3 regions of the Marinomonas sp. ABL3_031 genome follow, and region 3 is predicted to be linked to each of the others. Evidence: predicted binding sites of a transcription regulator. Region 3 holds the regulator's gene; each other region holds the start of a gene.

Region 1 (10,579 bases), on a different contig from region 3:
TGCAACAGACTAAATTCGTTTTGAATTGAAGCCACTCTTGGTAGGTTATGCTTTTCGCTCAGACGCAAGTATTCATTGATCCCCCAAGTAGTATCATCAGACAAACCAAAATGGCGAATCTTACCGGCTTTTATACAAGCTTCAAGACCTTGCAGTATGTCCAGCATTTGATTGGAATGCTCTTCTGCGTTTACATCACTAAAACGGAAATGATTTGGAAAGTGTTTTCCAAAATGTGGGGAAGTACGATTCGGCCAATGCAATTGATACAAGTCGATATAATCCGTTTGCAAACGTTTTAGAGAATCTTCAACGGCCGCAACAACAGCTTTACCAGTAATGGGACCACCATTACGGACATAACTTAAACCAGATCCTGCAATTTTAGTCGCCAAAACAATGTCATCACGTCGGGAAGGATGACGAGATAGCCAATCACCAATTATGGTCTCTGTTTTACCATAAGATTTTGGTGTTGGCGGTACGGAGTACACTTCCGCAGTATCCATAAAATTAACGCCATGATCTAAGGCGTATTCAATTTGCTCATCAGCATCCGCTTGAGTGTTTTGTGTTCCCCACGTCATGGTACCCAAACAAACACGGGAAACCTCTAAGCCAGTTCGACCTAATGGCACATATTTCATTATTCACACCCTTCTTAGCAAAAAAGAAAAGTCCAATGTAAACAGAAATCGCCTCACTAGACCAGTTTTATCAATGAAAACAATGAGGAGTTGCTACTCAGCGCTAACCCTGCTATTAGACTCTAACAAAGATTCATATCGTTGATCTGTCAAAGCTTTCAAGAAAGCGACAATGGCATCCACTCTTTGATCTGGTAGCGCTGGACCTTTTTCGAGTTCCTCAAAATCAATATTCGCTGCCACTTCTGGATCCCCCCAAGGTTTATTCGTTTCTGGGTTAATGGTGCGTTTAGGGTTATTGTACTTATCGTAAAACAAGACGACAGTGCGCAAGTCTTTAAATACCCCATTATGCATATAAGGCCCTGTAACAGCCACATTACGTAGACTCGGCACTTTAAATTTACCCGCTTGTTTCTCGTCATGAATATCAGGGTTATCCAGTAACCCCCTATCCACTGTTCCTGTATGCGCATACAAAGCGGGATTAGTTGGAACACCTATATTGCGATACTCATAATTAGTAAAGGTTTCCTGAGGATTCAAGGGTGAAGTATGTAACTGATGGCAAGCATTACAATTGGTAAATTGTTGCGAAAAAAACAGGGTTTTACCCAATTCTTCTTGTGGTGTTAGCTTAATTTCACCACGTAATGCCCTATCATATCTCGAATCAAAAGGCATAAAGAGCTCAGTCTTTTCAAAGGTTGCGATGGCATCAGCTATAGCATTATAGCCCGCTTCCGTATCGTTCAATACACCATCACCATACAAACTATTAAAACGCTCAATATAAGAAGGGTTCTCTTTTACTCGCTCGATAACCGCAGCACTATCCGGCAACGCCATTTCGGGAGGACTAATGAACGGACCTTTTGCTTGCTCTGCCAAACCAGAAGCACGTCCATCTAAGAATTGACCGCCACGATATTCACCATTGCTCAGCTGATGAAAAGCCGGCGAAAAAGCGGCATAACCGGCTGTTGGCGCATTACGCCCTCCCATAGACTGCCCATCACTGCCCAATGAGACGGCACCATCCAAGGCGTCTGTTCGCTTATCAACAAAGGCGGTAGCGATTGCGTGACACGTTCCACAGGACTGATTGCGCTCTTTTGAGAGGTTAGTATCAAAAAACAGCTGTGAACCCAGTAAGGCTTTGGGATCAGATAAGGCTACAGGTAACTCGTTGGCAGCTTGCTGTTGCTGTGAATTTGCCGCCACATCCAATTTTGATGACTCATTACAAGCCGTTAATAAAAATACCGCTATTAAACCCAAAGGAAGACGTAACATGAAAACTACTCAAGGCTCAGTTGAAAATTTGCAGAGCATCATACACCCTTAAAAAAAACCAGTAAAACAATGACAATCATTATTACTTAATTTCTCTATAAAATGCTGAAAAACACGATCTATATCAAGGTATGAGATATCAGTGACAATCTTACTGGGCACCTTATTAAAGATAACCAATCAACTTACTGATTAATCAGACATAAACAAATCGATGTCATGCTCCTATTCAGTGCTTTGTAAAGTCAAGATGCTCAATATTGAACGAAGTTTTAAGATTCTGTTTTTATTAATTTTTTACAACTTATTTACATACTTGTTCCCATTTATCTGGGGAAAACTTTTGCACCAGTTGCAAGCACCTATAGGTTTACATTCACTTTTTGCTAAGAGTCATGGACGGCAAATTCTGGCGCTAGTCGACTCACACCCAAGCCACTTTGCTTGGTCAATTTAATCTGCACGGGAATACGTTCCTTAAGAGCACTGATATGACTGATGATGCCAATGGTTTTGCCTGATGAATGAAGATTATCCAAAGCATCCAAAGCGGACTCTAAGGTTTCACTGTCTAAAGTGCCAAAGCCTTCATCCAAAAACAGAGAATCAATGCTGGTTTTATGAGAAACCAGATCGGATAACGCCAACGCCAATGCCAAACTGACCAAGAAAGACTCACCTCCCGACAAGGTTTTGGTGTCACGGCTGGCGTCGGCTTGCCAAGTATCCAATACTTCTAGGGATAGCGTATCTTCCTCACAGCGTTTCAATTGATAACGACGATGCAAAATTTGCAGATGCTGATTAGCCAAATACACCAAATGATCCAAAGTGAGACTTTGCGCAAAGCGTCTAAACTTAGCACCATCCGCTGAGCCAATCACATAATTAAGGCGCTCTAGATGAATGAAATCCGCACGCTTATTATCTAATTGCTCAAGCAAACCCGCCACTTGTTTACTGCGCTGCTCCTCTTGTTTTAGCTGCTCAGTCACCACACCCCATTCACGATGTAATGCTTGCTGTTGAGTCTGTACTTCATCACGTTTTGTTTTTAACGCATCCAGATTCAACGACAACAAGGTGACATCAGAGATATCTTTTTGTGTTTCAAGATGTTGCTGCAAGCTTTGTTTAACCTGATTTAGTAAGGTTTGATGTTGAGTAATAGCAGCTTGCAATGCCTTATCTTTTTCCAGCCATGCCTGTAATTGTTCAGCAGGAACTCGTGCTGCTTGCCAATTTTTCTCATCAGCAAAGCCTACTTTTTCAAGACTGTCTAACCAATTAGGCAGCAGAGTTTGCTCATTTTTAAGCTGTTTATCTATACTGCTTAGAATCGTTTTAAGCTCAGTATTCAAAGCCAACAAAGCGTCTTGAACGGCCTGCCACTGGGCTTGCTGATCCTGTTGCTGCAGCTCAGCATTTGCCACTTTTTGTTTCATTGCGTGCTGCAATGAGTCTAGCGTCTCTTCTCCTAAGTACTCTTTTAAAGCAGCCCGAAGCTTAGTCAGTTCGTCTTCCAAGTCAATTCGCTTAACATTGGCATTTTGAAGATGATGCTGACTTTCTTCGAGTGAGGATTGCAGTTTATTTTGCTCGAATTGGGCCTGATCACGGCTTTGAATAAGCTGGTCCTGGGAAGCTTTCACCTCTTTCCATTCGACAAGATTTTGCTGCAAGTGACCTAGCACCTTCTCCAAAGACAGATTAATTCTCTCTTGTGACACACCCGCTTGCTGCATTGCTTCTTGTAATGCTTGCTCAGATTGAGCAATGTGGGTAGATACTTCTTTTTGTCGAATTTGCTCTGTCTCCAAAGCTTGCTTGGCCAATTTAACATTGCTTTCTAATTCAGCTAAACGAGCATCGTAGTTTTGTCTTTGCTCTTGTAAGGTCTGCAGCTCCTTTTCAAGCAGCATAAGCTCATTATGCTGTTGTTGAGCACTGGCTTGCGTCTGCTGAAGTGCATTCCAAGCCTGAATAAATGGGACTATTTGTTGTTGGTTAGCCTCTGCATCGAGCATATCCGTCTGGCTATTTTCTACAAAGATAGGCGTCACACCTAAATTAGCCAGCAGGAACAAAATCTGCTGTTGCCCTTGTGACTGCTGATGCTGCAAATTCACTAACTGGTCAGCAATAAGCGCCGTCTCTTTTTCTAACAGTTTCTCATCTGCCGCCAAGGTTTGACCTTGCTGTTTCAATTCTTCTAAAGATTGATTCAGTATTGTCAGCTGTTGCTGATGACCAGAATCTTGCTGATACAAAGCCTGATGCAAATCATGATGCTGAGAACCACACAGCGGACAAGCTTGCCCGTCATTAAGTTGATCACGAAGCGTGGTCAAAGCAATGATATGTCGCTCTGCCTCGACCAGTTGCTCAAGCGTTTTCTGATGCGCGGCTTTTTCCTTATAGGCATGACGCGCTTCCGCCAAGGTTTGTTTGATGCTGCTTGTTTGGCTACCTAATTGACGAATTTTCTCTTCGAGCAGATGTTGCTCAGTGCCATTACTATGATATTCCTGCAATAGATTCTCAATCTGCTGAGCAAGCTGAGACTGCCTTTCTACCTGTAACGCTTGTTCAGACCAAGCCTGCCAATCCTTATTGCCAGTGAGCTCATGAAAGGCATTTAATACTTGAGCATGATGTTGTTGTTTAGTTTGCCAATCTTGACTGGCCGTTTGCCCTTGCTTTATGTGCTCTTGCTGTTGACCACATGCGTCATCATATGCTTTTTGTTTTTGCTGCAACAAAGAGGTGGATTGCGTTAACGTCTGTTGGTTGCTTAATAAGCTATCCAATTGATGTTGCCAATTAGCCAACTCAGCCTCAACCTTATCCATACCCTGGTATTGATTAAGTTTTTGCTGATTCTGTTCAAGAGACTTATTGGTTTGAACCAAGAATGCGCTGCGCTGCGCCTCTTCGCTTAACCATGATTCATGTTTTTTCTGAGCTTGCTCAACCAAATCCTGCTGTTCTGATAACTGCTTGACTAGGCTCTGTTCCTGCAGGAGTAAAGGCTGGATTTCATGTTGAATCCGTTGCTGCAACTGCTCAGACTCTTGCATGGCCGCTTGCAAATCTTCTTTACTGATCGCAAGACTTTGCTCCATCGCTTGTTGAGACTCTAGCTTTTCCTGCTTAGTTTTCTCTAAGACTTGTTGATCTTGTTTTAACTGAGACAAAGCATCACGAACCTCCACTAACTTGGTGTATTCGACTTCAATGCTCTGTGCTTTTTGAGCTAAGGCTAGGGCTGCTTTTTGTTCCGCAAAAGCGACCTGTGACACCTCAACCTCTGCCAATGCTTGCGCAGCATTCTGCTCCTGTTGTTTAAGCTCCGTTTGCTTTTTCTGCCAGTCAAAAGCGGTTTGGTGAAGCGCCACTTGTTGCGTAAAGCGTGCGTCTTGTTCAGCAAATTGAGCCTCTTTTTGCTTTAATCCTTGCAGGTCTTCGGCGGACATCAAAGCCGTTTGCTGACTGGCCAATTCCAAGGTGGAAATCGCTTGTTTTTCTTGCTTATGCTTTTCAAACACCCACTTAGATACTTGTCCGTAGATTTCCGTCCCTGTGAGCTCTTCCAACAATTCAGCACGTTCATTGGCTTTGGCGTTTAAAAATGCCGAAAAGCCACCTTGCGCCAACAACATGGATTTAGTAAAACGCGCAAAATCCAAACCGGTGAGTTCTGCAATCTTGTCGATCTTATCGTTTATCTTAGTGGTAATAATGCTGCCATCAATTTCGCTCAGCTCGCAGCTCATGGGCTGCAGCTTACCATCACTGACATTGCGCGCTCGCCTTTGAGACCAAAAAGCGCGATAACCCTTCCCTTTTACTTCAAATTCTACTTCCGCCAGACATTCTGCCGTATGACGGGTCATGATGTCATTTTGACTAGGTGAAACTTTTAATCTGGGGGTTTCGTGATACAAAGCCAAACAAATGGCATCCAACAAGGTAGATTTACCCGCCCCCGTTGGCCCGACAATGGCAAAGACACCCGCTTCATCGAAGGGGCTTTGGGTAAAATCAATTTGCCATTCTCCTTTTAAGGAGTTGAGGTTCTTGAGTCGTAACTTACAAATCTTCATTCGACTGTGTCCTCTTCTGCCTTGTCATGACCTTCGGTTTGTTCATTCACTTCTTCGAGACACTGCATAAAAAGTTGCGACAGGACGGTTTTGTCTTCATCTTTTAATTCTAAACTGGCGGTGACACTGCGATCGAAAACCTCTTCAACCGATAGCTCAGATAAGGTTTGACGCTCAGTAAAGGCCATAGAGGTTTCAGTTTGTGTTTTCTTTCGCATTACCCTTAATAGCTCAATCGGCTTCCCTTCTACCGCTAGCAACAATTGCTTATGTAGGTCACTCAAATATTCATCCGCCACCACAGACACTTCCAGCCAGATGGTTTTACCTTCTTCACAAGACAACACATCGATCTGAGTTAATAAGCTTTGTAGATCACCTTGTAAGCTCACCATGGGCTGAAATCTAGGCACCTTTTTCAACACCACAGCTTCTTCTTGCTCAGCAAAAAGGTCATCCATAACTTGATCGTCTTTCGACAATAGAGTGGTATCAATAATCACCACCGACTTGTCTCGCCCCAATTCATCAAAACTGAGCGCAATAGGTGAGCCGGAGTAGCGAAAGCAGCCGTTATTTCCTATGGCTTGTGGGCGATGAATATGTCCCAATGCAAGATAATCAAAAGGCGGGAAAACCGATGTAGGCAAGGTATCCAAGGTGCCCACGTAAAGATCACGAACAGATTCACTGAGCTGACTACCAAAAGCGGTAAGATGGCCCGTACCAATAATAGGCAATGGCTGTTTTCTTTCTGCGTTACGCTTTGTCGCCAACTCATAAAGGCTGAAATAAAAATCTTTGATTTGCTGCAGCAGATCCTCTTTTTTATCCTGCTCAGACTGGCCAGATTGGCTTTGCGTTATGTCTTTAGGTCGCAAATATGGCACAGCACACAACCAAGCCGCCTCCTTACCTTGACGGTTTTTTAGCGGCACAATATGGGATTCTAAATCCGTTAGATCTGCCTGGGAAATGACTTGCACATCCAGATAGGCCAATAAGCTCTTAGATTCATTGAGCACACTCACCGAATCATGATTACCCGCGATGACCACCAGCTGACATGCTCTAGCACGCATTTCTAATACTAACTGATGGTAGATTTCTCGAGCGTAACTTGGCGGTGAGCCTGTATCAAACACATCTCCCGCGATAATAACGGCTTCTATAGACTCTTTCTCCACCACAGACAAAAGCCACCCAATGAAGGCTTTATGTTCTTCTCGACGGGTTTTGCCCATGAAATGCTGCCCCAGATGCCAATCTGAGGTGTGTAAAATCTTCATTATTTTCCCTATTGGAATTGTTCAGCGTACAAAGTGAAATTGCTGGATTCGAATGCGTTGAGATCGAAAAAAGTCTTGCCAAGCTTGCATGGAAATATCTTGTCCATGATACAGAATGTTTAACTCTGAAGAACTCACTTTACTTAATTCTTTGGTCAAAAAGGTCATCCATTGAGCTTGTTCAGTGAAATCCAAAGACGTTTCTATCTTGTTACCCTGTAATGAAATAATCCCTATAACATCCGTCGAAGAAGAGGATAAAACTTGTCGCCAATAAGCTTCATAGACTCGATTTTGAGCGGACAGAACCACCAGCCATTTGCCTTGATCTACTCCCAACTCGTGCAATAAACGGCCTTTTCGAATGCTCTTATCCTGTTGCAAATATAAGCTATCATCTGGCTCAAGTTGTGTGATGGTTTGCCAATCTGCCTCTGACCATCGTGATCTAGATAATATGAGCAAAAGATCTTGTCCTGCTGCATTTAATGCCATGCATTCTTGCGCCTGTCCATCTTGCTTTAACGAGACAATCACCCTGTCACCAAAGGATTCATCACTTGGGCCTAACAGCTGCAATGCAAGCTCACTGTCTGAGTGCGACTCTTTCGATAGAAGAGAAAAACGCGAGTATGCTAATGGCGCTTTACTAGAAAGCGAGCGATTTGAGTCAAGTTGAGTTTGGCAGGCCAATACGAAAGACTGGGTATCGACATCGTAAAGACGACAAGCACCACACGCTCCAGCCCGACAACCATAATGAACATCGGCCCCCTGCGCTAATAGACTGGTTAACAGATTATCGCCTTCTTGGGCAATAAATTGCTTATCGTTTAATGAAATGGTGACTGACTTCAAGCCCATCCTCTACCCACTTGGCCTATTCATGCTCATTGGCATAAGAGCTTAAAACTAGGATTATGACACAGAAGAGCGCAAGAACAAGAATAAGGCTTCTGCACTAAGGGTTTGTGATAACCCTTAGTGCAGAAGATTAACTTTCTGTTTGCTTTAGCGTTTTGGCGTATGCTCGAGCATTGCCACCAGCAGATTCCAGAAATCACCGACTGAGTCAATCTCCATGCGCTCACTGGGAGAATGAGCACCGCGAATATTGGGTCCGAAAGAGACCATTTCCATTCCCGGGTATTTGGCACCAATGATGCCGCATTCCAATCCAGCATGAATGACTTTGACATTGGCTTGGTAACCCATCACGCCTTTATGCACTTGCAAAAACGCCTTTAACAAACCTGCATTTGGATCGGGGCGCCAACCAGGGTAAGCGTTTTCCAATTTGACCTCAGCACCAATCAAGGCGAATGCAGATTTAGCCACATGGGCAAGATGCTCCACCGCAGAATCCACCAAAGAGCGCACCAGTAAACAAGCATTGAAGGCCATTTCTTCTTCACTTGCGGTCAATTCAATCACGCCTAGGTTGCAAGAGGTCTCGGTCACACCTTCTAGTTCCTGACTCATACGATGTACCCCGTGCGGCGCACAAAACAAGGCATTGAGAAGCTGATCTTGATCTGCTTTCTCAAGCACACATTGCGCTTCACCCCTTACTATTGAAATAGCCAAATCAGCTTCTGTGGCTGAGTATTCTAATTGAGTCTGTTTTTCAAACTCATTCATGAAGTGTTTAAAGGGAATAACTTGTTCTTCAGTCAAACTAATGGTTGCCACTGCATCGCGGGCAATGGCATTGCGCAATGTGCCACCCTGAAAACGGCTTAGCTGAAAATCACACACGTCTTTCAACAGATTTAAACAACGAATCAATAACACGTTGGCATTGGCGCGACCTTTATGAATGTCTAAACCGGAATGACCGCCTTTAAGACCTGACACTCGGATTTCAAAGCTTTGACTATCTACCGAGAGTTTGGCTGCTGTATAAGACTTAGCAATATTGATGTCAGTGCCACCCGCACAACCAATATAGACATCACCTCTGTCTTCCGAATCCAGATTAAGCAGAATTTTACCATGCAGAATCCCCTTCTCTAATTGCAAGGCACCGCGTAAGCTGGTTTCTTCTTCTATGGTAAACAAGGCTTCAATAGGCCCATGGGCAATGTCATTGGATTCCAACACTGCCAACGCCGCGGCGACACCAATACCGTTGTCTGCCCCTAATGTGGTTCCCTTAGCGGAGACCCAACCATCTTCAATCTGAGTTTGAATAGGATCCTTGGTAAAATCGTGCTCAAGCCCCGCTTCTTTTTGCGCCACCATATCAAGATGACCTTGTAATACCACAGTCTCCCTGTTTTCCATGCCTTTGCTTGCTGGTTTACGAATCAACAAATTGCCGACAGGGTCCACATAATGACTTAGCCCCAGCTCCTCAGACCAGGCAATCAAATGCTCACGTAATTGAGCTTCGTGAAAAGATGGTCTTGGGATATCACATAGGGTTTGAAAATGTCGCCAAATGATCGATGGCTGCAAGTTGCTCAGTGCTTGATTCATAGAATGTGCTTGATTCATAGAATGTGCTTGATTCATGGAATGCTCTTAATTCTTATAACCTGGATTTGGAATGTAATGGATAACGAATAGATTAGAGAAGCGCGAAACGAGAGGCAATCGAAATTAAGCCTAGTGCCATACAGAAAACGCATGCCTCAATCAGAATATAGCTTTATGCAAAAACCGAAATAAGGTACATCAAATATATAATTTTGAAATGGCGTTTTATTTTATAGAAAAGCCAATTGGATTTCGCTACTATTTCATTTATTAGGCTTATAAAAAACTAATCTGATGTAAACGCATGGCAATCAATAAAAATAACAGGACGATATAATGCAAGCTGTACTGGACTATCTTATTCAATACGCCGATACCCTTTTACGTGATTTTCGCGACCCTTATCACGGCACGCCATTGTTTTTTGATGGTTGTGACGCACAAAGCAAACAAGCCGTTTGTTGGAAAAATGTCGATGGTCGAATATGGCAACCCTCTAATATTGCCAGCCAACAAAACCTCTTTCGTTTTTTAGTGGGTCTGTCCAATATCACTCAAGACCCTCAATACAAAGCAGCAGCACAAGACGCCATTCAATGGCATTTTGATCATGCCGATGCCAGCGGCTTGATTCGCTGGGGGGGACATTCTTTTATTGATTTAAAAACCTTGGATTCAGTTGGTCCAGAAAATAAAAACATGGTGCACGAACTCAAACACCATTGCCCCTTTTATGAACTTATGTACGAAACCGATGCAG
Region 2 (10,579 bases), on a different contig from region 3:
ACCGCTGCCGCTGGCACCGCGTAACCAAAGGCTGCCCCCTGTGTTGAGTGCAAGATCGATAGCTTGATTGCCCAAGCCACTTGCTAGGTGATAGCCACGCCAATCTTGCAATGCAAGGTGGTGAAGCCGATCAATAGCATCACCTACTACTTGTGGGGCGTCTTGTTGGATTTGATTCAAACGACGCAAGCCTACTTGCGACTGACCTTGTGCCACGAAGGATTGCACCAGTGGCAACACCAGTTCGTTGACCGCCAACAAGGCCAATACTAGGCCCACTAACCAAGTGCCTGACACTCCGTCTTTGAGTTGCCAGTTCATCTCGCTCATGCCTGAGCTGTTGATCATTACGTCGCCCAATAGCAGAAACACGCTGGCGAGTAAGCCGATGGTGACCATGTATGCCAATAATCGCCCTAGGCTAATGGCTTGTTGAATCATAACCTCCATGCGCTTTTGACGATTGTCTAATTGCTCCAAACGAGCTGCGTAATCTTGCCAGTGGCCACGTATGGTTAGGGTAATCAAAGCAGAAAACAAGCTGACAAAACGGCCGCGTCTGTGTACGCCAAGAATTTGTCCAACATGCACCGCATGGGACGCGAAACGACCACACACATAAGGCAATAAGACTAGATGACAAAATGCCGCGATGCCTAGCGGCCAAAGTAAAACGGGGTCAATGAAGTAGGCAAAAATGCTTACGCCGAGATAGCCAAGCAAGGCATAGAGCCAAGGCAAAAACACCACCAAGGGCCAACGTATGATTTGATCCAAATCGCTTACCAAGCGTTGTAATAAGTCGCCACGGCTTTGTTGGTGCAAATCGGCAATCGGTTTGGCGACACGCTGGTCCCACACCCAAAGTCGCAGGGTGCGTAATAAACCCAATAGATGATTGTGAGCCGTAACTTGCTCACCGTAGCGCCCTGCTGTTCGAAGAATCGCTAAGCCGCGCACTATGGCCCCCGGGGTGAGGTAATTAAATACTAAAGCGGTGCCCAAGGCGGTTGCCAGTCCGGCGGCAGAAATAAACCAGCCAGACACGCCCAATAGCGCCACGCCGGCAATACTAGAGGCCACACCGGTTAATACCGGAATGAAAAAGCCCCAAGGATTGGCCAATAACAGCTTAACAAGGGACAGCGTATTTGGCTTGTTCATGCAATCCTCCGGAACGATATGTTCGCCCTGCTTTACTTTCTTCTGCCAAGCCTGTGCGGCTCAGGCTCCAGTGTTTGTCGGCCCAATGAATGGGGTGGGTATCGTGGCTAACAATGAGTAAGGTTTTGCCACGTGAGACGTTTTCTAAGGTGGTTAATATGGCGGCGGCGGTATCAGTGTCCAAACCTGAACAAGGCTCGTCCAAGAGCCAAACCTCGGCGTTAGATAATAAGGCTCTCGCAATGGACAAACGCTGCATCTGTCCACCCGATAAACCACTGCCTAGCTCAGTGAGTTGGGTGTCTAAGCCATTGGGTAAGGTGGCAATAAAGTCCGCACATTGGCTGTTGTATAAAGCTTTTTGTATGCAGCTTTCGCTCGGTTCAACAATGCCCAGCAAGAGGTTGCGGCGAATGCTGCCATTCACCCATTCAGGGGTTTGTGGCAACCAAGCCAACTTGTTACGCCATGTTTTTAGGTTCAGCTTAGAAAAAGCCTTGCCTTTAATATAGAGCTGGCCTTGGTAATTTTCTTCAAAACCTAATAATAGATGCAATAAACTGGATTTCCCTACACCGGATTCACCGCTTAGCCAAACCCGTTCCCCTTGCAGTATATGGCCCGTCATCGGCGCTAGACGTTGTCGTCCTGCATCTTGCCAAGCGAGTCCCTGAAAGGATAAATAGGCCAATTGTGCTGAACTTGTAATCTTGTCTTCTGCTGTCGACAACGCTTTTTCCATCGATAAAGGCACGTCTAGAATACGCATCAGATCTGTGGCCGCCGCTTCGGCTTTTTGTTTGGCGTGGTAATCGTTTCCTAACTGACGTAGAGGCAAATAAAACTCTGGGGCAAGCAGTAAGAGAAACATGGCTTGCGTTAATGTCACAGGCGCAGTGCCTACTTGCCAAGGCAAGATTTCCAACAAGCCCAAACCTAAATATAAGGCAATCATGGCAATGGAAATGGAAGCAAACAGCTCCAAGGTAGCAGTGGATAAAAAAGCCAATAACAGGACGCCCATGGTGGTTTTTTGGTACGCATTAGCACTGTTAGACAGACGATCTCGTGCAGCGTGTGTGCGACCAAGGCGTTTGAGTTCCGCCAACCCCTGGCTGAGATCCATAAACTGGTTGGACAACATGGCCAGCACATTGAATTGACGACGATTCGCCTGCGCCGCCTTGTAACCAACAAAAATCATAAAGACGATCACCAATGGCGCGGTGAGCATGAAAACTAAGAAGGCCACCCATGACACCGGAGCGACCGATAATAAGATCACGCAAGGTATCAGGGTAACCATAAACACTTGTGGTTTATAGCGACTGAAATAATCGTCCAAAGCGTCTACTTGTTCATAGACTCGTGTCGATAAGGCCGCGTCTTCTTCGATACGCAAACGCGCTGGGCCCAATTGCGTGAGATGGGCGATCAATTTGTGCCGCAAGCCATAACGAATGTGCCGACTCGCAGAAGCACAAACGCGCTCTCGGCCAAAGTTGGCAAGAGCGCGTAATAACAAAGCAAATAAAGCCAGAAACAGGAAGAAAAGCGAAAACGCCTGTTGCAACACCATGTCGGAAAACAGGTTGGCAAACGCCCAAGCTTGCAGCACCAAGGCCACCGCAAATAACACACCAAAGCCTTGCGCGAATCGGTATTGAGCCGACTGCTGCGTCGCCAATTCGGTTAGGAAACCGGCTTCGGGGGTTTTGATGCGTTTACTTTTTGACGCCTTGGAGGCCGCTTTTCTGCCCGCCATCATGCTTAGGATTGCTCCTCTTCACCTTCGTAACCACTAAACTCTAACCATACCGCATTGATGATACCGAAAGAGCAAGCCAATAAAATGCCTAGAATCCAAGCGAAATACCACATGATTCATTCTCCTATTTGTTGATCAAGTAAGGTCTGCATGCCTCACTCGATCCATTACCCATATTGATTTTCTCTAACCTTGCTTAGTACAAAGAATGCTTGTTGGCTTCAATGTGCTGCTTGTTCAAACGACCGTACATCACTAGGTAGCTCCACAGGGTGTAACCCAATACGATAGGCACAAAGATACACGCCACCACAAACATGATCATCATGGTATTTTCACTGGAAGTCGCATCCCACATAGTCAAGCTCATGCTTGGGAAACTGGATGATGGCATCAAGAATGGGAACATAGAGCCACCAGCCGTCACAATAATGCCCGCAATCCCTAGCGAAGAGCTCAAGAAGGCCAAGCTCCCTTTACGCTTCACGCCCGCAATTGCGGCCATCAACATACCCAAGATACCAATCACTGGTGCCAACATCAGAGCCGGTACCTTGGCATAATTTGCCAACCACGCCCCAGGCTGAACTTCTGCGGTTTTCATTAACGGTGTCATGGCTTCATTACCATTTACCACGCTAGTGATGACGTAGCCATCGATACCAAAGGCCAACCACACACCCGCCAGCATGAAAAACACCGCAGCTAAGAAACCTGTGATGGAGGTCGCCATACCGGCTTTACGCAACAAGTCGCCTTCGGTCTTCATGAGTAACCAAGCGCCACCTTGAGTGACCAGCATCATCAAGCTGACCAAACCACATAGAATGGCAAAAGGGTTCAACAAGGCGAAGAAGGAACCTGTGTAAGTGACTCGAAGGTATTCATCAAACTGGAAAGGCACGCCTTGCAACAGATTGCCGAACGCCACACCGAAAATAATCGGCGGCACAGCCGAACCAAATACGATGCCCCAATCCCAGCTATTACGCCACTTTGAACTTTCTAACTTAGAGCGGTAGTCAAAGCCGATTGGACGGAAGAACAAGGCCGCCAACACCAACATCATGGCAAAGTAGAAGCCAGAGAAGGATGTCGCGTAGACCACAGGCCAAGCCGCAAACAAAGCACCACCTGCGGTGATGAACCAAACTTGGTTGCCGTCCCAGTGCGGTGCAATGGAGTTGATCATGATGCGACGCTCCGCATCGTTCCCCCCGATCACTTTCAACAAGCTTCCCACGCCCATATCAAAGCCGTCGGTTACGGAGAAACCAATCAGCAAGACTCCGACCAACACCCACCAAATGATTTTTAATAATTCGTAATCCATCTTATACCCCCTGCTTTAGCTGATCAGCTTCTTGTTCAAGCGCGTAGCGTCCAGTGTGTAAGCTGGAAGGCCCTTGCTTGGCAAAACGAATCATTAAGTACATCTCGGCCACCAAGAAAGCGCTGTAAAGTAGAGTGAAACCTATGATGGTGAACCAGATTTCCCCCGCAGTCAGATTGGATACCGCCACGTGAATTGGCAACACCTCACCAATCGCCCAAGGTTGGCGACCGTATTCAGCAACGAACCAACCAGTTTCGCAGGCGATCCAAGGTAAGGGTAAACTGGCCACAAAAAACTTCAGTAAGGTCCGGTTTTGACCAATACGACGACGGGCATTTTGATAGAAGGCCACAGCGAACATGAGCAACATAAGGAAGCCACAGGCCACCATGATGCGGAATGAGAAGAACAAAGGCGCCACTCGTGGAATCGAGTAGTCAACGGCCATGTCAATGTCCTCAGGAGACACTCGGTTAATGTCTTCGTTGAAGGCAGTGACCAGTAAACCATAACCAAGATCGTCTTTAACCTTGTCAAAGTTTTCTTTCACCAATGGATCCGGATTACCAGAACGCAATTCTTCCAACAGCTGATTGGCATAAATACCGTTAATGATACGCTGACGGTTATGCTCTTTCAGCTCTTTAATGCCCATCACTTCTTCGTCTAAAGAACGGGTGGCGATCAAGCCCATCAAGCCCGGTATACGTAAAGCGTATTCCGTTTCCTCAAGCGCTTGATTCGGAAAGCCAATGATAGTGAAAGGCGCTGGTGCTTCGTGAGTTTCCCATTCGGCTTCAACCGCCGCCAGTTTCACCTTTTGCACTTCCCCCAACTCGTAACCAGACTCGTCTCCGAGAATGATCACGCTCAATACTGACGCCAAACCAAACGCTGAGGCAATAGCAAAAGAGCGCCGTGCAAAGGCAAGATCACGACCTTTTAATAGATAGTAACTGGAGATGGCCAATACGAATACTGCGCCCGTTGTGTAACCAGCAGAAACCGTGTGAACAAACTTCACCTGTGCCACCGGGTTCAATAACAAAGCACCAAAATCGACTAGTTCCATGCGCATGGTTTCGTAGTTGAACTCAGACCCCACTGGGTTTTGCATCCAACCATTGGCGATCAGAATCCATAATGCCGATAAGTTAGAGCCCAGCGCCACCAACCAAGTCACCATCAAGTGTTTGACCTTGCTCATGCGATCCCAACCGAAGAAGAACAGCCCGACTAACGTGGACTCTAAGAAGAAAGCCATCAAGCCTTCAATGGCCAGTGGTGCACCGAAAATGTCACCCACGTAATGAGAGTAATAAGACCAGTTGGTGCCAAATTGGAACTCCATGGTCAAACCGGTTGTTACCCCCAAGGCAAAGTTAATGCCGAACAATTTGCCCCAAAACTTCACCATGTCTTTGTAAATTTGTTTACCCGTGATCACATAGACCGACTCCATGATCGCAAGTAAAAAAGCCATCCCTAGTGTTAAAGGAACAAACAAAAAGTGGTACAGAGCAGTAAGAGCAAACTGAAACCGCGATAGATCCACTACAGCTTCGTTAATCATATGACTTCAACCCATTCATTTGATTGAGAAAAAGGCGCTTGTCGACACATCTGGCACAGTGTTCTTTTTATCCAACGCCCACCGAAACCCCAAACCTAAGATCAGGGTTTACTATAAGAATGGATTATGAGTGCTGTTGGATTTTGAAACATTGCTATAGATCAAGAGAATGATAGTGAACAGACATTGTCAGATTGTGACAGGGAAAACCGTCTCCCGACGAACGCAATCTTTGGCTTTATTCTGAAAGAGGAATGACTATTGATGTCAATCATGTACAATCTCAACTCTATTTAAAAAAGCAGAGGATGCGCTTTTTAATGTGCTATCTCGGTATGGAAAACACACCATGAAGTCGCTCGCTAATGTATTTGCTTATCCCTTTCGCTTCCTACTAGCAACAAGCTTGGTGGGGCTTCTAGCTGCCTGTGATTCCTCTTCACCTAATTCTGACACTCAATTTAATGAGGCCAATAATGATTTAGGCCCAATACAAAATCATGTGCTCTATATGGAAGGCCCAAGCGGTGACTTCAAACTCCACTATGCCAGCAGTGATCGCAGCCTCACGCCACGAGACACCTTAGTCTTTATTCACGATACCGATGACAGCAGCTTCAAGCCCTATTTTCAAAGCGATGAGATTAAACAGGATTATCGTTTGATTGCCATTGATCGACCCGGCTGGGGACGCTCAACTTACCCACAAAATTATCCCGCAGATATTGAATTACAAGCGGAGATGCTGGCCCCTGTGATTCAAAATATTTGGCAAAGAAACGGTCAGCAAAAGCTTATTTTGGTCGGTAATGGTTACGCTGGCGTCTTAGTGCCTTTGTTGGCCGTAAAGTACCCTACCTTTATTCGAGGCATAGTGTTAATTAACGCCACTATTACCCAAGATCATCTGCATACCGATTGGTTCGCTCCCGCGTTAACCTGGCTGCCCTCCTTTTTATTACCCACACGCTGGTATCAAACACAACAAGAGCAAGCGGATCTACAAGGCAAACTCAAGCAAATACAACACGCCTTTGCTCAGCTCACACAACCTGTGGCTTGGCTGCAAAGCGTCGACGCCAGCTCGGCCCACCCAGGCACATACATGCGCTTGGCAAAGCAGCTGTTTCAGCAAGCGGACATTCATCTAACCTTGGTGGAAAACTCAGCACTGGATTTGTATCAACAGAACACAGAACAAGTCATGCGTGCTGTGCAAGCCATTAACCTTCACAGCCGCTTGTAAAGTGTGTTTATTGCTTATTTACTTGGTAAATCAGAGTGGCCACTGATTCGAGCTGTCACTGATAAAAAGGAAAAGAATGCCACTGCCATTAGATGAATGTTTTTTTCATCAAGCTGGCTGATGCTGGGCACAAGGACGAAAATTGTTCTGTTTTCACTATGCTTGTGGGAGCTTCTTGTCTGGTGATGACCTGATAACCCAGCTTTGAAAAATACGCTTTCGCAGTGGTTGTTAAAAGATAAACGGCTTTCATGCCTTCATTGTTTGCCCAATGCTCTGCATGCTGAACCAATGCTCGCCCTAAAGCGGAACCTTGATAGGTTTTATTAACGGCCAAAGAACGAATCAGCCCTTCTTCTTGATAAGCTTCAACCCCTATCATACCCACCAAGGTCTCCCCTTCTTGCATACCAAATAAGGCCACCTGTGTCGCACCAGACAAATCCTCATAAGGCAAACCATGCTGGATTAACAAGGCCTCAGCTTGCGCATTAAAACGCATTGATAATATGTTCATAGGCGCTCCCCAAAAGATCATTTTGCATTCTCAAGTCACACTTGGCAGTACTTGTCTCAAATCAACAAGCGTCCCAGAGCGATTTAAAGAACGGGCCACTTGTTGTCCGCTCCTATTCCATTAACACATTTAAAGAATGCGTTGAAAGGAACTTACTCATAAGGTAACCCGGCCATCTCCGCATTCCCTTGTACTGTCACACGATGCAAACGGCGCGGCGCATCACCATAATCGGTCACAGCAAAATGTTGGGTAATGCGGTTATCCCAAATCGCGACTGAATTCACCTGCCATTGAAAACGCACCTGATGCTTGGTTTGTCGTGCTTTGGCAAAGAGTTGTGCTAATAACGCGTCACTTTCCTGTTCACTCATGCCCACAATAGCGCGAGTAAATTGTTCATTTATGAAGAGTGCTGTTTGGTGTGTTTCGGGATGCGCTTGCACCATGGGTCTTACCAAGGGAGGAAAATCTTCCGATTTTTTACTCACCGAGCTTTCACCCTGTTCATTTATGTCATCGTAACGACTATTGGCAAAGGCATGTAAGGCATGCAGAGCTTGCTTGTCACGCACTGCTTCTTGCTCAGCCAGATTAAGGTCAGCCCACACGGCTGCCATGTCACACCAAATAGTGTCGCCGCCCTGCTGAGGAAGATATTGCGCATGCAGGATGGAGCATTTAGGAGGAATCCGTTGCCAGGTCATATCCGTATGCCAGAAACTTTTGCCAGGTGGATTACCAGGAGAGGTTTCAATCACCACTATACGATTATCTTCCTCCAAATGAGGGAAGAATGGGTGCGCAGGTTCTAACTCCCCAAAACGCTTACCTAAGGCTAAATGTTCATCGACCGTTAATGCTTGATCTCGAAAGAACAAAACCTTGTGCTGTAAAAAAGCCTGATACAAGAACGCAAACTGCTCATCAGACAAATCGCTCAATACCACATCTTCCACCATAGCACCGATGGATTCCGTTAACGCTTGTATCTTCATCACAGGTTCTGCTTCTCTTAGGTTTGACACTGTTGCATATTCTTAGACGTGCTTTCCCCGTGATTGTAACTGGTCACTGGTCACTGGCAAAAATAGAAATTTACTTTAAAGAATAAGGTCAATTTGCGCAGTGGTGACCCCGTCTTTTTTCACCAACACCATAGAAACACTGTCGGCTTCGGCAGCGGACAGACGGCGAAAAACACCATCGGAGCGATTACTCGGTTCATCAGCAATATAAAATTGCGTAGTCAATTTCTCTCTGCGTCCATCCAATACCTTGACATGAATATGAGGCGTTCTTCCCGGATAGGGTGTCGGTTTGATGGTTCGAAAACCATAAGCACCATCGGCATCCGTAATGTCGTAACCAAACCCCTGAAAACCGCTATCGTATTCTATGTTGTTGTCATCTTCAGGGTGCAAGTATTTACCATTCACATCACATTGCCAAATTTCAATGCGATAACCCGTCAAAGGTTGACCCGTTTTAGAACGAATCTTGCCATGCAGATGAATCACTTCTCCACCCGCTTCCTCCACTCGACCACGCACCTTAACAAGATCATTATCCGAATCGTTAAATCGCATGGCTGGCGTTGGATAAAATGGTCCTTCCGTGGCTTTTGGGGTCAGTACTGCCGCCATAGTATTGCGCGACAACAGCGCTAGACTGGATAGAATAAAACCGCGCCTTATAAGACCACGGCGAGAAAAGAATGTCATAGAGTGTCCTATATAAGATCAATAATAAACGCTCTTATAAAAGACAGATGAGAAAGGATTAGGTTCCCCATCCATTTACTTTCCTTAGAAAAGGCGAAAGCCGACCTCTTTCACCTTGGCTTCTTTGCTGATCGAATAGCAAGCCAATAATTCGCCTTAACTTGGGTGTTGGTTTGTTTTCACATCAAAAGGACGACATCACCAGGATGTAAAATAATCAGCCAATAATATTGAGCTTTAGCCTTGTTTCCATTGTTTGGATTATCAAGCTCGTCGTCCATTTGGTATTTTGAGAACAAGATCCAATCCTTTGCATTGTGTGCCTTAATCACCTCATCAATCATAGGTTTAGCAATTCGATAAATGTCTTCATCTGTTTTTCTATCATCATGCTAACAACCTCGGTCATTCGTCTTATTTATGTCGCCTTTAGTGATAACAAATCCTTCTGCATAAAAACACGTTGATAGCCTTCGTTATTCTTACGCTCTGTCTCAACATAACCAAGAGATTGATATAATTTAATATTTTCATGCATATTGACATGTGTATATAAGGTTATCCTAGGAAACTCCGCTTTCAAGGCTTCTATTTCGGCTAAATGAAGCAATTGCATGCCAAAACCTTTGCCCTGATGATCTGGTCGAATCGCAATATTATCCAACAACATAATGGATTCACGTTCTTTCAACACCAGTACACCAACCAAATCATCATCAACTAAGACCACAAACACTCTATGCTGATAAATCACTCGATAATAATCTTCCATCATAGGGCCAGGCGGTCTCCCTATTCTTTCAATATAACCCTCGAATGCCGCTTTAACACAATCCGTTACCGCTTTTGTATCGGTTAACTCCGCTCTTCTAATTACCGTCGCCAAATACACTCTCCTCAGCTGTATTTATCTATTTCGCCCTGCTGTTCTTATGCTCTGTGACTCAACAGTAATGCACCACCAAAACCAATGAATAAGCCACCTGTGAGTCGATGAAACCATCTCACCGCAGCCTCTTTTGCTAAATGTTTGCTGCCCGACATGGCAAACCAAGCATACGCAGACAGAGCGACAAAAGAACAGATCGCAAAGGTCAACGCCAAGAGACTAAACTGCGCAAAAGCATTGTCTTGAAGCGAAATAAACTGGGGGAAAACAGCCGTATAAAATGCCCAAGCTTTGGGGTTAGATACCCCTGTGAAATACGCTTCAATAAATAAGGTACGGGAAGAAATAACGCGTGTTTTTTG
Region 3 (10,579 bases):
CAAGTAATGATTTGGGATGATGCTCTAATCGCTAAGTATGACCTATCAGGGCCGCGATATACTTCCTATCCTACCGCGCCGCAATTTGACGCAAACATTGATAAAGTCGCTTTAATTACCAATATGATGGCGCCTTCTTGCGCCCCATTGAGTTTATATTTTCACATCCCTTTTTGTGCAAACCTTTGCTACTACTGTGCTTGTAATAAAATAGTCACCAAGCAATATGATAAAGGCTCTGATTATGTTGAGCTGTTGGGTGAAGAAATGCGCTTGAGAAGTCTGATGCTTGATAATCGTCGTGAAGTAACACAATTGCACTTTGGTGGCGGAACCCCTACCTTTTTGAACGCTCAACATTTTCGTACCTTATTTGCTCACATGCACGATAATTTTAATGTGCAGCAAGATGGGGGTCAGGATTTTAGCATTGAAATTGACCCTAGAGAAATCGATGGCGATAAGCTTACGGAATTAGTATCACTTGGTATTAATCGTATTAGTCTAGGTGTGCAAGATTTCGATCCCAAAGTACAACAGAGTATACATCGGGTTCAGTCTTATAATTTGGTCAAGGTATTAGTTAACAAGGCCCGTGAACTGGGTATTCAATCCATTAATTTTGATCTTATTTATGGTTTACCTTTTCAGTCCGTGTCTGGTTTTCAGAAAACATTAGATCATGTGATTAGATTATCACCTGATCGAATATCCTTGTTTAACTATGCGCATTTGCCTAATCGTTTTCGCTCTCAAAAACGTTTGCCAGAAGCACATTTGCCTCCCGCCAAAGAAAAACTGGCTATACTCAAGATGAGCATCAATTACTTGGTAGACGCAGGTTATGAATACATAGGCATGGATCATTTTGCCAAACCACAAGATGAACTCGCTAAAGCTCGTGATAGCGGATTGTTACATCGTAATTTTCAAGGCTACACAACGCACTCTGGTACAGATTTACTCGCCTTTGGTGTTTCTGGTATCAGCAGCATCAATGGAACTTACATGCAAAACCAATTGGAATTGAATGCCTATAAAAAAAGTATCGAAAACGGACAATTGGCCATCGCAAAGGGATATATCAGTAATAAGGATGATCGTATTCGTCATGATGTTATCATGACCTTACTGTCCCACTTTCAACTGAATTTTGACTTAATTGAGAAAAAACATAACATTAAATTTGTCGAATATTTCTCTGATGAGCTGGCAAGATTAGAACCCATTCTCGCAGATAATATGGTGCAATACTTTTCATCTCAAGGCAGAAATGGGATAAAAGTGACCGAACGAGGCAGATTGCTAATACGTTGTGTTTGTATGGTGTTCGATAAATATCTTAATGGTGCAATACAGTATTCAAAAGTTATCTAGATTCGTATCAGGGAGAACCAACAATGGCTATAACACACGCTCAGCCTAGATTCAGCAGTAAGCTTACTTCACAATGTCAGAATTGCAGTCTAAACGCATTATGCCTTCCTATTGCATTAGCTGATGAAGACATTAACCGACTTGATCAAATTATTGAACGTAAGCGTCCGCTTAAAAAAGGTGAATTTTTATTCCGTCAGGGAGATGCCTTTGACTCACTCTTTGCCGTTCGCTCAGGCACATTAAAAACGTACAAAATCACCTCTTTTGGCGAAGAGCAGATTACGGGTTTTTACTGCCCCAGTGAATTGTTGGGGTTAAGTGGTATTGACTCAAACAGTTACCCTGTGTCTGCAAAAGCATTAGAAACAACGACCGTATGTGAAATTCCGTTTGCGCATCTTGAAGAATTATCCAATCAAATTCCTTCATTAAAGCATCAAATTTTTCGCCTGATGAGCCGAAAAATTTCAGATGATCAACACATGATGGTGTTATTAGGTAAAAAGAATGCCGATGAAAAAGTCGCCTCTTTTTTATTGAATTTGTCTAATAGGTTTAAAAAGCGTGGCTATTCTGCGTCTGCATTTCGTCTGTCAATGTCTAGAGGCGAGATGGGCAATTATCTTGGTCTAGCGGTTGAGACAGTAAGCCGTGTCATGACACGCTTCCAGAAAAATGAATTGATCCATGTTGATGGTAAAGAAATTCAGATCGTTAATTTCGAAGCGATGCAAAAACTCATTGGCGTAGCGCCTGATTGTGATAAAATTGCACACTTTTGAATAATACAGAGGCAATTTTCGAGATGCTTTACGATGATTTTTACGTTAAATCTCTCATTCGAACCGTAGAAGACTGGCCAAAGGAAGGTATTAGTTTTCGTGATATCACCCCTATTTTCAGTGATCCTAAAGGCATGAGAATGGTTGTGGATGCGTATATTCATCGCTACATTGATTCTGATATCACCCATATAGCTTGCATTGACGCTCGCGGCTTCTTAATTGCTGCGGTGTTAGCTTATGAGTTACAAAAGCCTCTTATTCTGGTTCGTAAAAAAGGCAAATTACCAGGCAAGACCATTTCTCAAAAATACGCATTGGAATACGGTGAAGCTGAATTGGAAATTCAGCAAGGCTCGGTTAATTCTGGTGATCAAGTGCTATTGTTTGATGATTTGATAGCGACTGGTGGAACCCTATTTGCTGCTATCAAGCTTTTAACAGCTCAAGGTGCCAATATTAAAGAAGTGGCAGCCATTATAGATTTGCCGGATTTAGGCGGCAGTCAGAAATTGCGTGATACACAAGTTCCAGTGTTCAGCTTGTGCGCTTTTGATGGTGAATAAGATTTAAGTCTTATTTTCGATGAATTGAGCAGTATAAAAAAGTGGCTAACAGCCACTTTTTTATACTTAAACGATTATACTAGATTAAAATTCTACTTCAGCACCAACAGCAAAACCTTTATTTGCTTCTTCACGACTATTGTCTTCAAAAACAATAACGGTATTACCGTAGCGTACAAAAGCGCGCGCATTTCTCATGGTCATGTATTCTAATCGAAACTCATAAGTATACATGTGATCTAGATTCGTAAATGACAGCACTTCCGGCGCATAATAACCGGATCCATAGATAGCAACGCGATTGGCTGATTGCAACGTATAGCGGTACCAACCGCCAAGAGCTACCGCCGTATAAATATCGTCGTCGTCAGCCGTTCTGTCCGCATTAACGGCGTAAACTCGCGTGCCAATACTCACTTGCAGAGGACCATTACCACCCTCGGAATCTTGAACATTGAACCCCAAGTACCCTGCCGTAATATCTTCATCTTTATCATAGGAAACCCCGGCTCCAATACCAAAGGTACCCATATCCAAATTCACATCACCTTGAACCGTATCATTTGTTAAATGAACGGAAGCTGTCGAAGCAGCAGAGGCAATGGATGAGCCTAATAGACCTAGCGTTAGGAAAAGGGCTTTAAGGTTTAAATTCATTTCGCAAATCCTATAGTGAAATAATATTAAGTCGATCAAAAGCTGAGGGAGATTGCTTCAGCTCTTTAAAATTAAACAATTCTGTGTCTGCTAAGTGGGATGGTACAACATTTTGCATGGCAGTAAACATGGTATCAGTACGACCGGGGTACTCTCTCTCCCAATTTTGTAACATGTCTTTTACTACCTGTCTTTGTAAGTTTTCCTGTGAACCACACAAATTACAAGGAATGATAGGGAATTTTTTTAACTCAGCAAAGGCTTCTATGTCTTTTTCTTTACAATAAGCAAGAGGACGAATTACCAGGTGTTTGCCGTCGTCACTTAGCAATTTGGGGGGCATAGATTTTAATTTACCACCAAAAAACATATTCAAAAATAAGGTTTCTAAAATGTCATCACGATGATGACCAAGGGCAATTTTTGTCGCACCTATCTCTTCAGCGAAACCATACAAAGAACCACGACGTAAGCGTGAACATAAGCCGCAGGTTGTTTTACCCTCGGGCACAACCTCTTTAACGATACTATAGGTATCACGCTCTAAAATATGAAAATCCACACCCGTTTCTTCCAAATAAGCAGGTAAAATATGCTCTGGAAAGCCTGGTTGTTTTTGATCAAGGTTGACTGCAACAATTGAAAAATCAATAGGTGCACTGGCTTGAAGATTACGTAAAATCTCAAGCATAGTATAAGAGTCTTTGCCGCCAGATAAACACACCATGACCTTATCGCCTTCTTCAATCATATTGAAATCTGCGATGGCTTGGCCGGTCAATCTTCTAAGGCGTTTTTGAAGCTTATTCAGCTCCAATTTTTCTTTGGGACGATTTGATAGATCCATCATTCACACACTAAAAACAAAACATGTTTATTTTACTATAAGCCCATAAACATCGCATTAAAAATGCAACTCCAGAGTAAAATGTGCATAAAAATTCATGATTTATAAGTCAATTAACATAGCTTTAAATTTGATTAACAAATAAAAGCCTTTGTTGACAGGCCTTGCAGCGATATTCCGTTCCGCGCACGACCTTATTATGGCGACGGGCGGTAAATTCATGCTGTTGACACTGACAGGCGTATAAAAATCGTGTTTTAGGGGCTGGTACGTCAAAGTCATGTGTTCTATCCGGGGAGAGCCCAAAGACTTTTCTCATTACAGCTTGCCACTCTTTACCATGTGGACGAACATCAGAACCGTATATTTGATACACAATAATATGAGCCACCTCATGTGGCACAACTGTGCGAAGAAATTTTTCTGGTGACTGTCGATACATAAAGGCGTTAAAACGCATCTCGTTTTTTTGTAAATGAGCTGTGCCGGCAGCCTTGCCTCTTTGCTTTAGGTTACAAGAAGCACGCAAAAAAGTATGGCCAAAAAAAGCATCGGCACACTGAAAACAGTGTTCAACCGATGCTTCTAGTAAGGCTTGTTCATTTAGTGAGGTTGTGTTTTTTTGATGAGTCATTGCAATACTGATGTCGACTGGTCTTGATGTAATAATACCAAGAGTGATTCGGCAAAGTGATTAACCTCCTCAAGAGAAATCCCTACTAGACGACTTAATGAAGCCGCGTTTTTAGGTTTATGTTGGCATATCTTACGCAATTGCACATCTGATAAGGGCACGCATTTGCGATGCCGCCAAGCAGATATCTTATGCCAAGCTAGGTGCTCATGAGACAATTCTAATTCGTTTAATCTTGGGTAGTAGAAATCATTAGCAATAATAAGCTGTGCTTCACCTTTTAGCACTTGTCGTGCCTTTTCAGTTAGACGAACAAAAAACACCTGAGTATTTTCCAACTGAATGTATTCAAATGCCAAAAGATGGCGAATTACTGATTTCCATTGGACTTCAGACAATTCTTTTCCTTGACCAAATAAAGACAGCTTTTCCGCCTGAATTTCTTTTGTGACTTTGACTCGCTTGCCCAATAACACCTGAATCAAAGTAGAAAACGCTTGTGTTCCACGAGTGTGATAAATAAGTGACAGTAGTTTCTGCGCTGCTATCGTCACATTGTGTTCTTTTTGTTTGGCTTTACAACGATCACAATGGCCGCATTCTTCTATTTCTTCATCAAAATAAGCTAATAAACTTTGTTTGCGACAGTGGCGACTTTCAATAATGGCAAATAAGTCTCGTAGCCGTTGCCTTTCGGTAAGGTATTCTTGTGTCTCTAGGTTGATCAATTGCTGGGCTTTTATCATGTCCTGCAAGCCATAGAGTAATAAAGTTTTAGCAATTTGATTGTTACGCCCTGCGCGTCCAATTTCTTGATAATAAGATTCGGGTGAACTGGGTAAATCCATATGAATCACAAAACCGATATGCGGAAGGTCAATTCCCATTCCATAGGCAGTGGTTGCTACCATGATAGTACCAAGTTGTTCAGAAAAAATAGTATGGCTTTTATTTTTAGCCTCTTCCGTCATGGCAGCATGGTAATGAAGGCTATTAAAGCCAAGGTGGTTGAGCCATTGAGATAATTGTTCAGTGCTATTTCGTGAACGGCAGTATATGATGCCTGAAAGTCCAGCTACTTCGTGATGTAAAAAGTATAGAATTTGCTGCTTAGCCTGTTTTTTCTGAGCGACTTGCATCTGTATGTTTGGTCGATCAATACTGCCTTTTAGCAATAAGCTATTATGCAGATTAAGTGATTGATCAATGTTATTTAATGTGGTTTTATCGGCACTGCCTGTCAATGCTATGATAGGAGGGGTCGGAAAAAGCCGTTTAATTTGCCCTAATTGACGGTATTCTGGACGAAAATATCCACCCCATTGAGCGATACAATGCGCTTCGTCTATGGCAAATAGAGCTATCTCAACGCTTTGCAATAAGCCGATTACAGATGGTTGGATTAGCTTCTCTGGTGATAAATAAAGAAATTTAATGTGGTTATGTCGAATAGACCAAGTTAAATCGTCTTGCTCTCCAGGGTTTAGCGTTGAGTTTAAAAATCGTGCTTGTACTGCTTTAAGATTTAGAAATTCAACTTGCTGTTTCATTAAAGCAATTAACGGACTGACGATAACAGCAACCCCTTCTTTTGCCAAACCAGCCACTTGATACACTAAGGATTTTCCGCCACCAGTAGGTGCGGCCAGAACCACATCTCTATTATCAAGCAAGCTATCAATTGCTTCTTCTTGCAAGGGACGATATTCAGAGAAGCCTAGTTGCTCCAAGGCAGATTGTTTATTTGCAGTCATTTGCTCATTATCTCTGATTTGCAAAAAATCTGCATCGATTTTTCAGAGCCATTTCGCTAAAATTCCCAGCTAAATTAACATTAGGAATTCACACATGGCTCACCAACCTCTTGATGATCTTGAACTGGAAACATTAGAAGACTTTTTAGATTCTGATCTAGTTCATGAAGAATGCCAAAACTTTGTTATGGCACACGGCTTTCTGACAGCATTGTCAATTTGCCCCGTGAATATAAGCGAATCAAATTGGATGCCAGTGGTGTTTGAAGAAACTCCAGAATTTGAAAATGACAAACAACAACAGCAAATTATTCAGTATTTATCTCGTCTTTTCATTGATATTCAAAAAGAACTTGAGTCAGAAGAAGGCTTTCTGTTGCCATGTGCTATCGAAATGGGGACTTCTGCTGAAGAACTAAGTGAATTGCAAGAATGGGCCACAGGCTTCATGGAAGGTGTATTCATGACTGAAACTCAGTGGTTTGAATCAGAAAAAGAAGAAGTGGTCGCTGAGCTTTTACTTCCCATCATGGTTGCCTCCGATCTTTTTGATGACGATGAAGTCATTGAGATACGCTCTAGTGAAAAACTGACTATTTCTTGTATCGCTCAAATTCCGGAGGTGGTTACCGATTTATTTTTGGTATTACGTACTGAACCAGAGAAAAAGTCAGTAGTAAAAAATGCTCGCCACAAAGGTAATAAAAACAAATCTTCTAAGAAAAATAATCAGAGAAAATAGTTAAGGAAGGAAAAAAAGGCCTCTGACTACGGCAACCTGCTCCTGCGTTGCACTAATGCTTTACATCCATTAGGTGCTCCTTCGGGTCTTTCAGAGAAACGCCCTCTCTGTTTTATAAAAGGACTATCGATTGTTAAGGTCGCAGTGCAACCAAAGTAATATCATCCAGTTGTACCGCTTCTCCCAAATATTCTTCTAGATCATTTTCCATCTTATTTTGTGCAGCGGCAAGATTCTTGTCCTGATAATGTAGATTAATTAATTCATTGGTTTTCTTATCACCAAGCATTTGATTTTCGATGTTTTTTAATTCCACAACCCCATCTGACAATATCACTAGGGTGTCATCTGAATTAAGATGATTGGTCTTTAAGCTAGGGTCGAACTCACAAGTCGTCTGAACCCCCAGAGGCATATGACAAGATTGGATAAAATCCAATTCACCATTTTTTCGACGTATCACAGCATGAGGCATACCACCTCCCCAATAGCAAAAATTTCCATCAGGACTTAATAGTAATAAATAACCAGCGCAGAACATGTAATCCGGCAAAAGACTATGCAGGGTTTTATTAATACGAATGGCTAATTCACCAAGCTCAGTTAGATCATCTACAGCATCAAAAAAAGTTTGCATAACAGGTAATGCCCCTATTGATGCAGGTAAACCATGACCAGTAAAGTCACCGACGAAGACCAATCTAGAACCATCAGATCGTTTTTTAACAAGAGCCAAGTCACCATTGAAGCTGGCGGCCGAAATGCGCGTAATGGCAACTTGGTCAGAATTTTTCTCGCTGCGAGTTTGAATGTGATCGAGAACTTGATGAGCCATCTCATGTTCACGTTCAATCATGTCTTGGAAATAAGTAAGTGCTTTATTTTTCTTATACATCTCTTTAACCAATGCAACATGTCGCATATGAGTTTTAAGACGTATACTAAAGAGCATTTCATCAAATGGCTTAGGCAAGAAATCGTCAGCGCCAGAATGGAAACACTGATCCATAACCGATTCAGATGTGTGTGAGGCCAAAATAATCATGGGGACAAAGCGTGTACCGCTTAGTTTTTTTAGCTCTTTGACCAAATTCAAACCATTTCCCCCTTTGACTATCACATCCATAGTGACAATATCAGGTGAAAATTCTTTGAAGGTAGAAATGGCCTCAGTATAAGAACCCACTGTTATTACCTCGAGGCCCTCTTTCTGCGCGCAGAGAGTTAGTACCTCACGATAAACAGGTTCACTATCTATGCATAATAGTTTCATTCGTCCCTTTTACATGATCTTAAAGCGTTTATCAAAGCGAGAAATCATTAAAATGTTTTTAATAAAAGTGTTTGCGCCTTGTAATTCAATTTCCTGATGATCAGGGATGGCATTGCGCATACTGAGCAACATACCTAAAGCTGCACTGTCTAAATACTCGACCGAAGACATGTCGATTATGTAGCGATCAAATGATCCATTCAAGTCGGCATAAGCTTCACGAAAATCATTAAATAATGAAAAATCAAAGCTGCCGAATAGGCTAATGGTAACCACTTTTGTCTTATCGTCTTGAATAACACTAATACTCATTTTATTAGAGTAACGCTAGCCCGTTACTCACCTCCGTGACATTTTGGTGATAGCGGCGCATTTTCATTCCGCTTTTGCCATTCTTCTGTTGTATATGGATGCAGTGCGAGAGCGTGTATTAATTGCATTTCTTCATGCAGCACCGAGTAAATATCTTGATGTCTTTGCACCGCTCTCTTACCGACAAAATCATCAGACACCAGTATTAGCTTAAAATGCGATTCACTGTTCGGCGGCACATTATGCATATGACTTTCATTTAGCAAAGTCATATGATGAACAGCAAACGCCTCAGTCAAAACGCCTTCAATTTGTTGCTGTATCTTCATGCATTACTCATTAAGCTAGGGTTAATAAATTTTCAGATTGCCCATTAAGCAAAACTTGGCCCTTTTCTTTAGGATACGCCACATCAATTGACACCGCACCCCCTTCACGCCATACACTGATAATGGTATCCATATTGGCCGCCATAACGGCACGTTTGTCGTCAGGTGCTGCGGCAATAACTTGTAAGCCAATGTCTTTCATGAAGCCCATACAAGTCGAGGTTTTCACCATATCAATCTTATTGAAAGCTTCATCAAACATAGCCAATGAGAAGCCCCCTACAATATCGCCATCCATGGTTTCATGTAAGCGATAAGTAGTCGACAAAGCGGCGGCGATGGCTAAATAAAACGGGATTTGGTGCTCACCGCCCGACCCTGTTTGGATACGCTGGCTCAATGTCGTCTTCTTATTGCCTTCATTATCTAAGATATCGACTTCAAAGTTATAAAATTTACGGTAATCCGCCAAATCTTGTTGCTTTTCTTCATCTGAGATCAACTCTTGAATAGCTTCGATTGCGCGAGCATGTTCAGGGTCATCGCTCATTTGAGGGTCAAATAAGCCTCCAACATTGGCTTGATCTTGTACGCTAAAGCGTTCAACCAAGTCCAGAATGTCTTTCATGTCACCGTTAGGGTAGTAACGGAACTGGTAAATCTCTTGGTTAAACGGGCGGCGTTTCAAACTGTGGTTTAATTCACGAATAATGTGTGCTACTTGATCCAGCGAGTCTTTCAACTTGGATACGTAATCTGAACGGAAGGTCTCTTCTGCTTCACGGCGTGCAATTTCCGCTCGTTTAGCGTACTTAGCCAATTCTGTTTCGCTTAACACATCAATCTGATAAGACACGTAGTGCTCGAACTCTTCAAACTTAGACTCTAAATAATCGAGTTGATTATCATCATCTAAGTTTGCTTGATGGTATTTGGCATAATGATCAGCCACTTCTTTACGCACTTTTTGATCAAAGTTACGTGCTTTTTCACTGGCCTTTTCAGCACGACTGATGGCCTCTTTATAAATTGCCGCACCATGAACCATGCTATTTTCGAGTAAAGCATAACGTTCACTGGCAAATTCTGCATCGTATTTAGGATTCGATGTCAGCTTAGTACGTTCTTCATCTAAGGCAGCAAGCGCAGTACTCAACTGAGTTTTTTGGGTGTTTAAGGCGCCAAATTGTTCAGAGATTTGCTGGCGTTCACGATCCAATTTTTTCTGTTCTAACTCGACATTGGTGATACGTGACTTTAATTCTTCGATGCGTTCTTGTAAGTCAGTGTCATCATGCTCTTG

The links. The regulator FNR, encoded in region 3, switches genes on or off when oxygen is low (the NO sensors DNR and NnrR bind a similar motif). The targets are predictions, from matches to a motif close to TTGATNTANATCAA.
Region 1: the regulator FNR is predicted to act here: its motif matches at 2,058-2,071, upstream of ACXAH2_RS09135 (cytochrome-c peroxidase).
Region 2: the regulator FNR is predicted to act here: its motif matches at 5,993-6,006, upstream of ACXAH2_RS10830 (cytochrome ubiquinol oxidase subunit I).

What each region holds. Positions count from the first base shown of each region.
Region 1 is NZ_JBSWYU010000006.1:184,158-194,736, reverse strand. It holds gene ACXAH2_RS09140 (aldo/keto reductase) at 1-647, opposite strand, end outside; gene ACXAH2_RS09135 (cytochrome-c peroxidase) at 741-1,943, opposite strand; gene ACXAH2_RS09130 (AAA family ATPase) at 2,330-6,049, opposite strand; gene sbcD (exonuclease subunit SbcD) at 6,046-7,338, opposite strand; gene ACXAH2_RS09120 (2Fe-2S iron-sulfur cluster-binding protein) at 7,360-8,202, opposite strand; gene ACXAH2_RS09115 (aminoacyl-histidine dipeptidase) at 8,350-9,819, opposite strand; gene ACXAH2_RS09110 (pectate lyase) at 10,156-10,579, shown strand, end outside.
Region 2 is NZ_JBSWYU010000008.1:162,377-172,955, forward strand. It holds gene ACXAH2_RS10810 (amino acid ABC transporter ATP-binding/permease protein) at 1-1,164, opposite strand, end outside; gene cydD (thiol reductant ABC exporter subunit CydD) at 1,133-2,932, opposite strand; gene cydX (cytochrome bd-I oxidase subunit CydX) at 2,935-3,045, opposite strand; gene cydB (cytochrome d ubiquinol oxidase subunit II) at 3,129-4,265, opposite strand; gene ACXAH2_RS10830 (cytochrome ubiquinol oxidase subunit I) at 4,267-5,841, opposite strand; gene ACXAH2_RS10835 (alpha/beta fold hydrolase) at 6,191-7,087, shown strand; gene arsN2 (arsenic resistance N-acetyltransferase ArsN2) at 7,176-7,604, opposite strand; gene ACXAH2_RS10845 (TauD/TfdA dioxygenase family protein) at 7,757-8,632, opposite strand; gene ACXAH2_RS10850 (dioxygenase family protein) at 8,708-9,328, opposite strand; gene ACXAH2_RS10855 (GNAT family N-acetyltransferase) at 9,747-10,214, opposite strand; gene ACXAH2_RS10860 (LysE family translocator) at 10,259-10,579, opposite strand, start outside.
Region 3 is NZ_JBSWYU010000012.1:33,102-43,680, forward strand. It holds gene hemN (oxygen-independent coproporphyrinogen III oxidase) at 7-1,377, shown strand; gene fnr (fumarate/nitrate reduction transcriptional regulator Fnr) at 1,401-2,162, shown strand; gene ACXAH2_RS13305 (adenine phosphoribosyltransferase) at 2,186-2,728, shown strand; gene ACXAH2_RS13310 (YfaZ family outer membrane protein) at 2,813-3,385, opposite strand; gene ttcA (tRNA 2-thiocytidine(32) synthetase TtcA) at 3,396-4,235, opposite strand; gene ACXAH2_RS13320 (SprT family zinc-dependent metalloprotease) at 4,357-4,866, opposite strand; gene ACXAH2_RS13325 (RecQ family ATP-dependent DNA helicase) at 4,863-6,620, opposite strand; gene ACXAH2_RS13330 (UPF0149 family protein) at 6,715-7,362, shown strand; gene ACXAH2_RS13335 (SpoIIE family protein phosphatase) at 7,496-8,635, opposite strand; gene ACXAH2_RS13340 (STAS domain-containing protein) at 8,645-8,947, opposite strand; gene ACXAH2_RS13345 (BolA family protein) at 8,971-9,276, opposite strand; gene ACXAH2_RS13350 (SbcC/MukB-like Walker B domain-containing protein) at 9,287-10,579, opposite strand, start outside.